DNA from 3 places in the Kitasatospora purpeofusca genome. Region 1 is predicted to be linked to each of the others. Evidence: riboswitches for the same ligand, from Rfam matches in the RefSeq annotation. Region 1 holds a riboswitch; each other region holds the start of a gene.

Region 1 (4,204 bases):
CGACGTGGCGCGGCGCGGGCTGGCCGAGGACGATCCGGCGCTGCTTGACCAGCTGCTGGCGATCCCGCAGGTCCATCTGGTGGTGGACGGCTACAACGTCACCAAGACGGGCTATCCGACGCTGCCGCTGGAGCAGCAGCGGATCCGGCTGCTGGGCGGACTGGCGATGCTGGCGCAGCGTACCCAGGCGGAGGTCACCTGTGTGTTCGACGGCCAGGACCTCGACGTGCCGGTGATCATGGCGCCGCCGCGCGGGGTGCGGGTGCGGTTCAGCCGGACCGGCGAGACGGCGGACGAGCTGATCCGCCGACTGGTCCGGGCGGAGCCGCAGGGCCGCCCGGTGGTGGTGGTCTCGGCGGACAAGGAGGTGGCGGACGGCGTGCGGAAGGCGGGCGCGCGCCCCGTCGCCTCGGTGCTGCTGCTGAACCGGCTGGCCCGTCCGTAACTCCAGGATGCCGCGCACCGACGGTCATGACGGCTGGTCAGCGCCGGGATTGCGGTCTTGTGCGGGTTTCGTGAAGTCCGGGTGCGGGCGGCAGGTTCAGGTAATCGTGGGAGTGGCGCGAAACGTGGATCTTCACTAGGGTCTGGCGTCAAACCTATTTTCCGGATTCTCACCCCAACGGGTGAGGCCATTGGAAGAAGGAGCCGGTCCTTTTGGCCTCCCACCGCCGTCCCAAGCAGCCGAGCCGCGCGCGGGTCTCCGTGCTCACCGCGGCCGCTGCGACCGCGGTCGCTCTCTCCGCCCAGGTCGCCGCCCACGCAGCGCCGAGCCCGTCCCCGAAGAAGGACGACGTCAAGGCGCAGATCGACCAGCTGAACGAGGAGGCCGAGCAGGCCACCGAGAAGTTCAACGGCGCCAAGGAGCGGGCCGACCAGCTGCGCAAGCAGGCGGACCAGCTCCAGGACCAGGTCGCCCGCGGCCAGGAGCAGATGGCCCAGCTTCAGGCGGGGCTGGCCGAGGTGGCGGGCGAGCAGTACCGCACCGGCGGCATCGACCCGTCCGTGCAGCTGATGCTCACCTCCGACCCGTCCGGGTACCTGGACAAGGCCTCCAGCGTGCAGCAGGCCAGCTCCAGCCAGGCCGAGGCGCTCAAGGGCCTGCAGGACCAGCAGCGCCGGCTGGACCAGCAGAAGGTCGAGGCGGCCGCCGTGCTGGCCTCGCTGGACACCACGACCAAGGACCTGAACCAGTCCAAGGCCGAGGTCGCCAAGAAGCTCAAGGACGCCCAGGACCTGCTGAACTCGCTCAGCGCCGCCGACCGCGCGGCCGTGAAGGCGGCGCAGCAGCAGTCCGACCGCGCCTCGCGCGGCAGCGAGCGCACCGATCCGGGCAGCCTGCCGCAGGCCAGTGGCATGGCCGGTGCCGCGGTCGGCAACGCGATGGGCAAGCAGGGCTCGCCGTACGTCTGGGGCGCCACGGGTCCGAGCACCTTCGACTGCTCCGGCCTGATGGTCTGGGCGTACGGGAAGGCCGGCGTCTCGCTGCCGCGGACCTCGCAGGCGCAGGGCAACTACGGCAGCCGGGTCGCGTCCCTGGCCGAGGCCCAGCCGGGCGACCTGATCATCTACCGCCCCGACCGCAGCCACGTCGGGATGTACATCGGCAACGGCATGGTGGTCCACGCGCCGCACACCGGTGACGTGGTGAAGGTGATGAAGGCCGACGCCATGCCGATCAACACGATCCGCCGGGTCTGACGGCCCGCCACGACACCCCCGGGGGCGGTTTTCGGCCCTTGTGATCAGCGCCACCCCCGATCGGGGGTGGCGTTGGGGTTTGGGTGGGGCATTGGGCCGTCCAGGTGGAAATGATCAGCCTGATGTGGGGATGTGATCACACTCGGTCATATTCACAAAGGAACTTGGGTATTCTTCTGACTTTTTTCTGACAAGGATTTGAACGGATCACGGATCTGTTACTAGGGTCGTGCTTCGGACCTCGCACAGTCGATCACCCAGCCTGGGTGGCGGTGGGGTTCGCCGTCGAGTTCGCGAAGCAGCCGGGCGGGGCCTCAGGTGCCCGTCCGAACCGGACCCAGCAGTCGGGGGTCAGCTGTGGAGCGGAGCCGGGGAACCACGTTCCTCCGGGGTGAATCGGCGCCAGGTCGGCCGCTCGCGCGGACGGTGAGGCGTCGTAGGGCACGCTTCCGCCCGAACCCGTCAGCTCACCCGGTAGGCGGATGAGGAAGAAGGAGTCCGCCTTCGTGGCGTCCCATCGTCGTCCCAAGCCCGCCGGCCGCACCCGGGTCTCGATCATGACCGGTCTGGCCGCCGCTGCCGTCGCCCTCTCCGCGCAGTCCGGCGCCCACGCCGACCCCGCGCCGACCAAGGACCAGGTCAAGGAGCAGGTCGACCAGCTCAACGAGCAGGCCGAGGTCGCGACCGAGAACTACAACGGTGCCCAGGCCAAGCAGCAGGAGCTGCAGAAGCAGGTCGCCGAGCTGCAGGACAAGGTGGCCCGCCAGCAGGCCGTGGTGACGGAGGCCCAGGGCGGCCTCTCCGAGATCGCCGGCGAGCAGTACCGCACCGGCGGCATATCGCAGACCGTCCAGCTGATGCTGTCCGCCAGCCCGGACAACTTCCTCAGCCAGGCCGACGCCCTGAACCAGGCCGGTTCCACCCAGTCCGGCGCGCTGAAGGAGCTCCAGGAGCAGCAGCGCAGGCTCGACCAGGACCGCACCGAGACCCAGACCAAGCTCGGCGAGCTGGAGGCCACCACCCAGCAGCTGAAGACCTCCAAGGACGAGGTCCAGGGCAAGCTGGCGAAGGCCCAGCAGCTGCTCAACACGCTCACCGAGCAGGAGCGCCAGGCGCTCCGCGCGGCCGAGGAGAAGGCCGCCGCCGAGGCCAAGGCGAAGGCGGACGCCGCGAAGGCCGAGGCCGCCAAGGCCGCCAAGGCGAAGGCGGACGCCGAGCGCGCCACCCGTGACACCAACCGCAGCGACCTGAGCGCGCCCGCGTCGGCGCCGGCGGCGTCCGCTCCGGCCGCCGCCGCGGCCAAGCCGGCCGCTCCCGCCGCCAACGGCTCGCGCGCCGCCGCCGCGATCGCCGCCGCCGAGAGCAAGCTCGGCGCCCCGTACGTCTACGGCGCCACCGGCCCGAACTCCTTCGACTGCTCCGGCCTCACCGGCTGGGCGTACGCCCAGGCGGGTGTGTCGCTGCCGCGCACCTCGCAGGCCCAGGCCGGCGCCGGCACCCGGATCGGCTCGGACATCTCCCAGGCCCAGCCCGGCGATCTGGTGATCTTCTACGGCGACCGCCACCACGTCGGCATCTACGTCGGCGGCGGCCAGGTCATCCACGCCCCGAAGCCGGGCGCGTCGGTCCGCTACGAGTCGGCGTCCAACATGCCGGTCAACTCCATCGTGCGCCTCTGACCCCAGGGTCGGCAGACTCCCCGCAGGCCCGGTCTCCCCCGAGGGGAGGCCGGGCCTGCGGCTTTCCCCCGGTCACCGGGAACTCCGGCGGGCGAACCGGTCTGATGTCCGATCAGTGACTGAATATTCGGGTTCGGAGGGGTTTGGAAACGGTTGCCCCGACTCGCTAACGTCTGCCACCGGACGCCCGCTTCGACAGCCGCACGGTCCGGTGCGGCGGCGGGTCCCGGCCCAGGATCGGAGCCGACGTCGAATGACCGCGCACCGCCGTTCCCCGCTGTCAGGTGTCCACACGCTCGCCCGGGCGCTGGTGCTCACCGCGGCGGCCACCACCGTGCTGGGCGTGGCGACCGGCGGCACCGCGCAGGCGGCTCCCGGCGCGCCCGACGCCCCGGCCAACCGCAAGGACGTCAAGGCCCAGGTGGAGCAGCTCTACGACGAGGCCGAGCAGGCCTCGGAGCGGTTCAACGCCGCCCTGGAGGCCCAGCAGCGGCTCCAGCACGAGACCGGCACGCTCCAGCAGCAGATCGCCCTCTCCCAGGACGAGCTGAACCAGTTGCGCGGCGACCTCGCCACCGTGGCCGGGGCGGAGTACCGGGGCGGCGGGATGGCGCAGACCGTCCAGCTGATGCTCTCCACCGACCCGGAGGGCTACCTCTCCCGGGCCCGCACCCTCGACCAGGCCGCCGAGCGGCAGAACGAGACCCTGCACGAGGTGCTGGGCCGTCAGCGGGTGCTCGACCAGCGCCGGGCCGAGGCCTCGGCCAAGCTCTCCGAACTGGAGCAGACCCGCAGGGCGCTGGCCGACGGCAAGCAGCAGATCC
Region 2 (4,204 bases), 4.6 Mb from region 1:
GTGCTGGAGATCCGGCTCGCCGCTGCCGCCGCGACTGCCGCGATCCGGGTCGCGCTGGAGCAGTGGGCGCGCTCCGGCGCCCCGGCCACCGGCCCCGGTTCGCCGCGCGAACTCGGTGCCCGCTGCATGCGCGAACTCACCGCCGGCCTCGACCTGTGGACCCGCGTCAACTGACGCCGCCTCCGTCACCCGCCCCGCCGCGGCGGCCGCAGCGGGCGCGGCAAAGGGCCGGAAGCACACCCCCACGGCCCGCTTCTCCTCCTCAAGACCGATGGCGTCACCGCTGGTCGGCGGGGGCGGCGGGTACTTCGGAGCGGCTACGCTGGGTGGTCGCGCCTCGGCGACGGTGCCCCGCGTGGACGGGGGAACCGGGGCGGCCCTCCCGGGTGTCCTTCCCCCGGGGGCGGGGGAGTACGAGGCGTGGGAGCAAACACGACATGGGTCTGACGAGCCACAAGGTGCTGGCACTGACCGTTCTGATCGCCGTCGCGGCGATGGTCGGGACGGTCTGGCTGTGGCCGAGACTGTCGAAGCGGAACTGGAAGGCCGTCCTCGGCCGGATCGGCGCCCTGCTCGCCACCCAGCTGGCCGTGCTCGCCGCGCTCGGCCTGGTCGCCAACAACTACTTCGCGTTCTACAGCAGCTGGGACGACCTGCTGGGCACCGGGGACAGCGGACCGGTGGTCATCCACAACAAGGTGGACGCCTCCGGCCGGCTGCGCGTCGAGACCATCGGCCACGCCGAGGTGCAGGGCGGCGGGGCGCTCGGCCGCGACCGCGACAAGTCCGGCGAGATCCGCGAGGTCCGCATCGACGGCGCCACCACCCGGCTCTCCACCGAGGGGTACGTCTACCTGCCGCCGCAGTACTTCCAGCCCGAGTACGAGCAGAAGCAGTTCCCGGTCCTGGTCGTCAGCACCGGCTTCCCCGGCATCGCCAAGAACCTCGTCACCCGCCTCAACTACCCGGGCGCGGCGCTGAAGCTGCTTCAGGAGGGGCGGATGCAGCCGACCGTGCTGGTGCTGGTGACCCCCTCGCCGGCGCTGCCCCGGGACACCGAGTGCGAGGACATCCCGGGTGCCGCGCAGTCCGAGACGTACTTCACCAAGGACGTGCCCTCGGCGGTCCAGGCGACCTACCGGGTCTCGGCCGACCCGCGGGCCTGGGCGTTCATGGGCAACTCCACCGGCGGCTACTGCGCGCTCAAGCTGGCGATGCGCCACCCCGAGGTGTTCCCGACGGCCGTCTCGCTGTCCGGCTACTACCAGGCGGCCGACGACCCGAGCACCGGTGACCTCTTCGGCGGCAGCGAACGGCGCCGCGACGAGGCCGACCTGATGTGGCGTCTCAAGAACCTGCCGCAGCCCCCGGTCTCCGTGCTGCTGGCCGGAACCCGGGAGGGCGACGGCAACTACCGGCGCGAGACCGAGGCGTTCGTGGCCGCCGCGCACGGCCCGATGAAGGTCTCCTACAGCATGCTGGAGACCGGCGGCCACAACTTCGAGACCTGGAGCAAGCTGCTCCCGTCCTCACTGGAGTGGATCTCCCAGCACCTGACCGTCCCGGCCGCGAGCCCGTCGGCCTGACCGCCCGGCCGCCGGCCCGACCGGCACGGACAGGTGTCCGCGCGGGCAGGCGCTCAGGCCACCTGCTCCAGGGTGCCGGTGTGCAGCTCGCCGACCCGGCCGCCCTCGCCCTCGTACGTCCAGAACGCGCGGACCGTCATCCGGGTCAGGTCCATGACGTGGCTCACGGTGATGCCGCTCACCTCGGTCCAGCTGACGAAGTAGAGCTGCGGTCCGACCTCGGCGACGTGCAGGGAGACGTCCTCCCACTGGCCCGCCGACTCGCCGAGGCCCTCCCAGCGCAGCCGCTTGCCGTCGGCCGAGTACGCGTTGCGGAACGCCGCGCCGTTGTCGACCCGGAACAGGAAGGTACGGCCGGCGAAGGCGGGCGGGGACGCGGTCATGGCGGGGCGGGTCTCCTCGTCTCTGGACAAGCTGTCGTGGTGCTCGCTGCGACCCGGACGGTTCCGGGCGCGGATGGATCTCCAACCTATCCGACCACCCCGCCTCCGTGGCGCACTTTCCCCGCCGGACCCGCCACTGCGGCCACCACGGCCACCTGGAACGGCCGCCCGGGGGTCCGGGGCGGCGGTGTGAGCTGCGCGACAACCACCCCCGGAAGGTTGTCCGTGCGCGGACGGCCTGCCTAGCCTGCAGGGGCTTCCGCCACAGCGGAGCCCCGCCGTCGGGACGCCGAGTCCCGTCCACCCGCCGGCCGGCAATCGAGTACCACAGCGGACGGGAGCGGGGGACCCAGGTCAGTGCCCGGCCGCGCGCTCAACGCGTGCGAGTCGTGGCTAGGGGTGAAGCCGCTCTCCGGACGGCCGGGCAACCTCGCGCCCGAACCCGACAGCTCACCTCGTAGGCGTCGCAGAGGACCCTGCCATGCCCACTGCCTCCCCGCAGCCCGCGCCGAACCGGCGCGCCCTCGGCCGCCACCCCGCGCCCCGCCACGCCCGTCCCTCCCACCGGGGCCGCACCGCCGCCCTCGCCGCCACCGGGGCGCTCGCCGTCACCGGTGCCGGACTGCTCGGCCTTCCGGCCGTGACCGGTGCCCAGGCCGCCGCCCTGCCGACCGTCACCCAGGACAAGCTCGCCCCGGCCGCCATGGTCGCGGGCAAGGCGTCCGCCGCCTCGCTGACCCTGCACTCCTCGTCCTGCTTCACCGCGAAGACCGTCGGCGTCGGCATCCGCGACGCCGCCGGGCGCAACCTCGACTTCCCCGGCAGCAAGAGCAACGTCCAGGTCTGCCCGTCCGGCCTGACGGTCACCACCGGCTCCCGCACCCTGGCGGCCGGGACGTACACCCAGTTCGGCTTCTGGCAGGACAGCAGCGGCGGCTGGCACAACCTGCCCTCCCGCCAGCTCGTCGTCCCCGCCACCACCACCCCGACGCCGACCCCCACACCCACACCCACACCCACACCCACACCCACCCCGACCCCGACGCCCACGCCCACCACCCCCGCCACGGGTGCCCCGGTAGCGGGCAAGAAGCTGACCTGGTCCGACGACTTCGACAGCCTCGCCCTCGGCTCCCGCTGGACCGCCGACCGGAGCAGCTCCTACCACTACGGCGACCACAACCCGAACGACAACAAGCTCGACTGGCTGAACAAGAACAACGTCGCCGTCTCCGGCGGCGTCGCCACCTTCACCGCCCGGCCGAGCGCGCACACCCTGGAGAACGGCAAGCAGGCCTGGGACACCGGGCTGCTCACCACCGAGTACTCCAGCGAGGGCTTCAAGGTGAAGGTCGGGGACTACATCGAGACCCGGGTCAAGCTCCCGGCCGGCACCGGTGCCTGGCCGGCGCTGTGGACGTGGAACAGCACCAGCGGCACCCACGGGGAGATCGACTCCTTCGAGTACCACAGCGACAACCCGAACCTGCTGGAGCTGACCAACCACATCAACCCGGGCCACCTGTACGTCACCGACGCCAAGGCGATCGCCCACGACCAGTGGGTCACCGTCGGCACTCACTACGGGGCCACCTCGGTCGACTGGTACATCAACGGCACCAAGGTGTTCTCCGACGGCAAGGGCGTCGGGGCCGGCTGGACCGCGTACCCGATCCTCAACCTGTCCCTGAGCGCGGGGAACTACCACCCCGCGCCCTCGGGCACCACGCCGATCACCTTCGCGGCGGACTACGTCCGGGTCTACCGCTAGCAACGCCCACCGGTCCGGGGCCGACGGTCAGACGATCGGCCTCGGACCGGTGGACTCGACGACCTCGATCGTGAACGGCTGCCGGTTGTTGCTCTCGACCCGGTCGTCGTCGCCGCGCACCGCGACGTAGCCGCCCGCCAGCGTGCCGAGGGGGACGTCGGGGGAGAGCCGGAGCGGGATCAGCGCCGTCGCGCTGCGGAACTTCGGCAGACCGGCCGGGAAGGTGCAGCGCACCCGGTGGCCGTTCTGGAACTCGTAGCAGTTCTCCGGGAAGAACGGCCCCTCGGCCGTCACCCCCGCCGGCAGGGTGATCACGACGGTGAACGGCGAGGCGGTCCGGTCCGGGCCGAGGTTGCCGACGAAGGCGTGCAGGACGGTGGTGCCGCCGGGTGCGGCCGGGTCCGGGTCGATCCGGACCACGTAGAGGTCGGAGTCCGAGGGCGCGGCCGCCACCGCCGGGTCGG
Region 3 (4,204 bases), 5.0 Mb from region 1:
AGCAGCACGAACTCTCCACCCCTGTCTCGGTGCACGGCTCCCGGCTCCGGCTGCGCGCGCCGCTCGACTCCCCGGTCACCTCCGCCACCGCCCGCGAGCAGGACGGCCTCGCCGTCGTGCTCGACCTCACCGACATCGCCCCCGTGGCCGTCCGGGACCGGGTCCGCGGGCGTCTCACCCTGGCCGGCCGGCTCCACCTGGCCCACCTCGCGGACGACGGCCTCAGCGTGCACCTCCGCCTGGACGTCGCGCACGCCGTGCTCTCGACCCCGTACGGCACCACCGCGATCACCGGCGCCGACCTCGCGGCGGCCGCCCCCGACCCGCTGGCCCGCTACGAGGCCGGCCTGCTCACCCACCTCGCCGACGACCACCCCGACGCGCTCGCCGTGCTCACCCGACTGCTCGACCCGGAGCTGCTCGCCGACCGCCCCGAGATCCGTCCGCTCGCGCTCGACCGGTACGGCCTGGTGCTCCGACTGGACCAGCCGCACGGTCACCGCGACGTCCGCCTGGTCTTCCTCGAACCGGCCCGTGACGCCGACGAGTTCGGCCACCGGGTGCACCAACTGCTGTCCGCCGCCGAGCAGGAGCCGGCCGCCCACCGGTCCTGAAGCCCCGGTCCTGACCCACCGGCCCCGCACCACCGGCAGCCGAACCGGCCTTCTCCCAAGCACCCCTGACCCCCGATCAGCCCTCCACTCCCCCGGCACGACGACGGCCGGCCCGGCCCACGAGATCTCTCTCGCGGGCCGGGCCGGCCGGCAGGACGGGCGTGTCCCGCGCCCGTCGATCCACTCAGGTGCGGCGTCCACCCGGTCCAGCGGTCACCCGACATGACCATTCCGGGAGGTCGTTTCGCCCCGCACCCAGCGGTGGCAGTTGATCCGACCGAGGGTCAGATCGCGACGCCGTGCGCCCGCAGGTAGGCGATCGGGTCGATGTCCGAGCCGTACTCCGAGCCCGTGCGGATCTCGAAGTGCAGGTGCGGGCCGGTCACGTTGCCGGTCGCACCGGAGAGGCCGATCTGCTGGCCGGCGGTGACGGTCTGGCCGATGGACACGCCGATCGAGGACAGGTGCGCGTACTCGGCGTACTTGCCGTCGGCGAGCTTGATCTCGACCTCGTTGCCGTAGGCGCCGCCGTTGCCGGCCTTCACCACGGTGCCGGACGCGACCGCGCGCAGCGGGGTGCCGGTGGCAGCGACGAAGTCGGCGCCGGTGTGGTGGCCGGAGGCCCACATCGAGCCGGCCACGCCGTAGGCGGTGCCGAGCTTCGGGTTGGCCAGCGGGGCGAAGAAGCCGGAGGTGGCGGCGACCGGAGCCGCGGTGGCCGGCTTCGCGACCGGGGCGACGACGGCCTGAACGGCGGGCTGGGCAGCGGGCTTGACGGCGGGCTTGGCAGCCGGGGCCGCCGGCTTCGCGGCCGGAGCGGCCGGCTTCACCGAGTCCTGCGAGGCCTGCGCCTTGGCGGCGGGGGCGGCCGGCTTGGCAGCCTCGGCCGGAGCGGCCGGCTTGGCGGCCTCGGCGGCCTTGGCGCCGAGCGCGAGCTGCTGACCCGGGTAGATGAGGTTCGGGTTGGCACCGATGACCGAGCGGTTGTGCTCGAACAGCGCCTTCCAGCCACCCTCGACGTTCTTCGCGTCGGCGATCTTCGACAGGGTGTCCCCGCCGACGACCTTGTAGTCGACCGGAGCGGCCTCGGCGGCAGGAGCGGCCGGAGCGGTCTCGGCAGCAGCGGCCGGCGCGGCGTCGACGCTGGTGGCGCCGGTCCAGGTGCTGGTCTGCTGCGTGTGGCCGGCGGCCGGGGCCTCGTGCGCCTGGGCGGTGACGGTGGTCACCAGCGGGAGGGCGAAGGCGGCGCCGGTGACGGCGGTGGCGATGCCGATGCGGACGGCGCGGGGCATGGCGATACGACGAGCCTGTGCGGGCATGGAAATGTCCTCTCCGACGCCTGCGAGGTGAGCTGTCGGGTTCGGGCTGGAGTTGCCCGGCCGCAGAGAAATGCGGCTTCACCCCAAGCCGGACCGTCAATTCGGTTCCGGCGACTTACCTGTGGGTCCCCCGCTCCTGCCGTACAGAGTTCGTTGCGAACCACCGGGCAGCGGCAGGACTAGGCGTTCCACCCGGTGGCCACCCGGGCTGACGCCGGGCGGTCGCTGAACTAAAACCCATCCGTTCGGGTGAAGCAATGTCGATCTCCGGGACCCGGGACCAAAGTCCGGAACACCGTGACGCTCCGCATGAGAGACGTGCACAGTACGCACACAATCCATTCACTGCGCGCACGTGATCCACCACCCTCCGCCGATGTCGTCATCAGTCCGCACACGATCACTCACGGAACGGACATCCCCGACACACCCCCGGTGACCCTTGTCACGTCGGCCCCGGGAGCCCCACCATGGGCCGTGACCACCACCGATGCCGGCACCCTGCGGTTGGGCACCGCGCAGGGACGCTGGGTACTTCTGGCGACGGTGCTCGGCTCCAGCATGGCGATGCTCGACGGGACCGTCGTGAACGTCGCACTGCCCCGGATCGGCACCGATCTCGGCGCCCAGCTCGCCGCCCTGCAATGGACGCTCAACGCCTATCTGCTCACCCTGGCGGGCCTGATCCTGCTCGGCGGCGCGCTCGGCGACCGGTACGGGCGGCGCCGGATCTTCCTGCTGGGCGTGGTCTGGTTCGCCGCCGCGTCCGCCGCCTGCGCCGCCGCGCCGACCATCGAGGTGCTGATCGCGGCCCGCGCCGTGCAGGGCATCGGCGGGGCGCTGCTCACCCCGGGCTCGCTGGCGATGCTCCAGGCGGTGTTCCATCCGGACGACCGCTCAGCGGCGGTCGGCCTCTGGTCCGGCCTCGGCGGGGTGTCGGCGGCGGTCGGCCCGTTCCTCGGCGGCTGGCTGGTGGACGGCCCGGGCTGGCGCTGGATCTTCCTGCTGAACCTGCCGCTGGCCGCGATGGTGATCGCGGTGGCCGCCCGGCACGTCCCGGAGAGCCGGGACGAGAGCTCGACCGGGCGCTTCGACGTGCTCGGCGCGGTACTGGCCGCGCTCGCGCTCGGCTCCGTCACCTATGCGCTGACGGCCGCCGGGAGCGGCCTCTCCGCCACGGTCTGGGTCACCGGCGCGGCCGGCCTCCTGCTCGGCGCCGCCTTCATCGTGGTCGAGCGCCGCACCCCGGAGCCGATGCTGCCGCTGGGCCTGTTCTCCTCACGGCTGTTCACCGCCGTCAACCTGGTCACCCTCGCCGTGTACGCGGCGTTCAGCGGGGTCTTCTTCCTCCTGGTCGTCCAGCTGCAGATCGTCTCCGGCTTCTCCCCGCTGGTCTCCGGACTGGCCCTGGTGCCGATCACCGTGATCATGCTGGCGCTCTCCGCCCGGGCGGGCCGGCTGGGCAAGCGGATCGGCCCGAGGCTGCCGCTCACCGTCGGCCCGCTGCTGTGCGCGGTGGGCGTGCTGCTGATGCTGCGGATCGGTCCCGACGCCTCCTACTGGACGGACGTACTGCCGGCCGTCGCGGTGATGGGGAGCGGGATGGTGCTGCTGGTCGCTCCGCTGACCGCGACCGTGCTGGCGGCGGTCGAGGTACGGCACGCGGGCATCGCGAGCGGGGTCAACAACGCCGCGGCCCGGGCGGCCGGTCTGCTGGCGGTCGCCGCACTGCCCGCGCTGGCGGGTCTGAGCGGAGACGCCTACCAGGTGCCGTCGGCGGTCGACTCCGCCTTCCGCACCGCGATGTTGATCTGCGCCGGACTGCTCGTGGCGGGCGGACTCACGGCCCTGGTCGCCGTGCACGGCAACGTCCTGGCCCCGGAGGACCACCACCCGGTGGCCGAACCGGACTGCCGCTACGCCTGCGGCACCAACGCCCCGCCCCTCGACCCGGGCCACCCGGCCCCGGAACGGGGCTGAGCCTCCCGGCGGAAGAGGGCCCCGGACGCACCGCGGGCCCCGCCACCCGAACGGTGGCGGGGCCCGGTGACCGGGGTCGGACAACCGTCAGAGGATGTCGCCCGGCGCGTACTTGGCGGCCTCCGGGTACGCGGCCGCGACGGCCTCGACCTGGCGGACGACCTCGGCGACCTGGGCGCCGGCCGCACCGGTGAAGGACAGCCGGTCGGCCAGCAGCGCGTCCAGCCCGGCCCGGTCCAGCGGGATCCGGTCGTCGTTCGCCAGCCGGTCCAGCAGCTCGTTCTCCCGGGC

Evidence for each region. A riboswitch is a leader RNA that binds a small molecule or an ion and turns the genes downstream of it on or off. The one in region 1 is predicted to bind cyclic di-AMP.
Region 2: another riboswitch for cyclic di-AMP. It lies ahead of OG715_RS33670 (glycoside hydrolase family 16 protein); the one in region 1 lies ahead of OG715_RS13450 (C40 family peptidase).
Region 3: another riboswitch for cyclic di-AMP. It lies ahead of OG715_RS35460 (M23 family metallopeptidase); the one in region 1 lies ahead of OG715_RS13450 (C40 family peptidase).

What each region holds. Positions count from the first base shown of each region.
Region 1 is NZ_CP108561.1:3,113,801-3,118,004, reverse strand. It holds gene OG715_RS13460 (NYN domain-containing protein) at 1-445, shown strand, start outside; gene OG715_RS13455 (C40 family peptidase) at 658-1,701, shown strand; cyclic di-AMP (ydaO/yuaA leader) riboswitch at 2,041-2,197, shown strand; gene OG715_RS13450 (C40 family peptidase) at 2,208-3,380, shown strand; gene OG715_RS13445 (C40 family peptidase) at 3,634-4,204, shown strand, end outside.
Region 2 is NZ_CP108561.1:7,692,381-7,696,584, forward strand. It holds gene OG715_RS33655 (TetR/AcrR family transcriptional regulator) at 1-174, shown strand, start outside; gene OG715_RS33660 (alpha/beta hydrolase) at 438-1,586, shown strand; gene OG715_RS33665 (MoaF-related domain-containing protein) at 1,640-1,969, opposite strand; cyclic di-AMP (ydaO/yuaA leader) riboswitch at 2,283-2,448, shown strand; gene OG715_RS33670 (glycoside hydrolase family 16 protein) at 2,451-3,740, shown strand; gene OG715_RS33675 (hypothetical protein) at 3,768-4,204, opposite strand, start outside.
Region 3 is NZ_CP108561.1:8,122,379-8,126,582, reverse strand. It holds gene OG715_RS35465 (DUF2470 domain-containing protein) at 1-614, shown strand, start outside; gene OG715_RS35460 (M23 family metallopeptidase) at 899-1,933, opposite strand; cyclic di-AMP (ydaO/yuaA leader) riboswitch at 1,936-2,101, opposite strand; gene OG715_RS35455 (MFS transporter) at 2,411-3,913, shown strand; gene purB (adenylosuccinate lyase) at 4,001-4,204, opposite strand, start outside.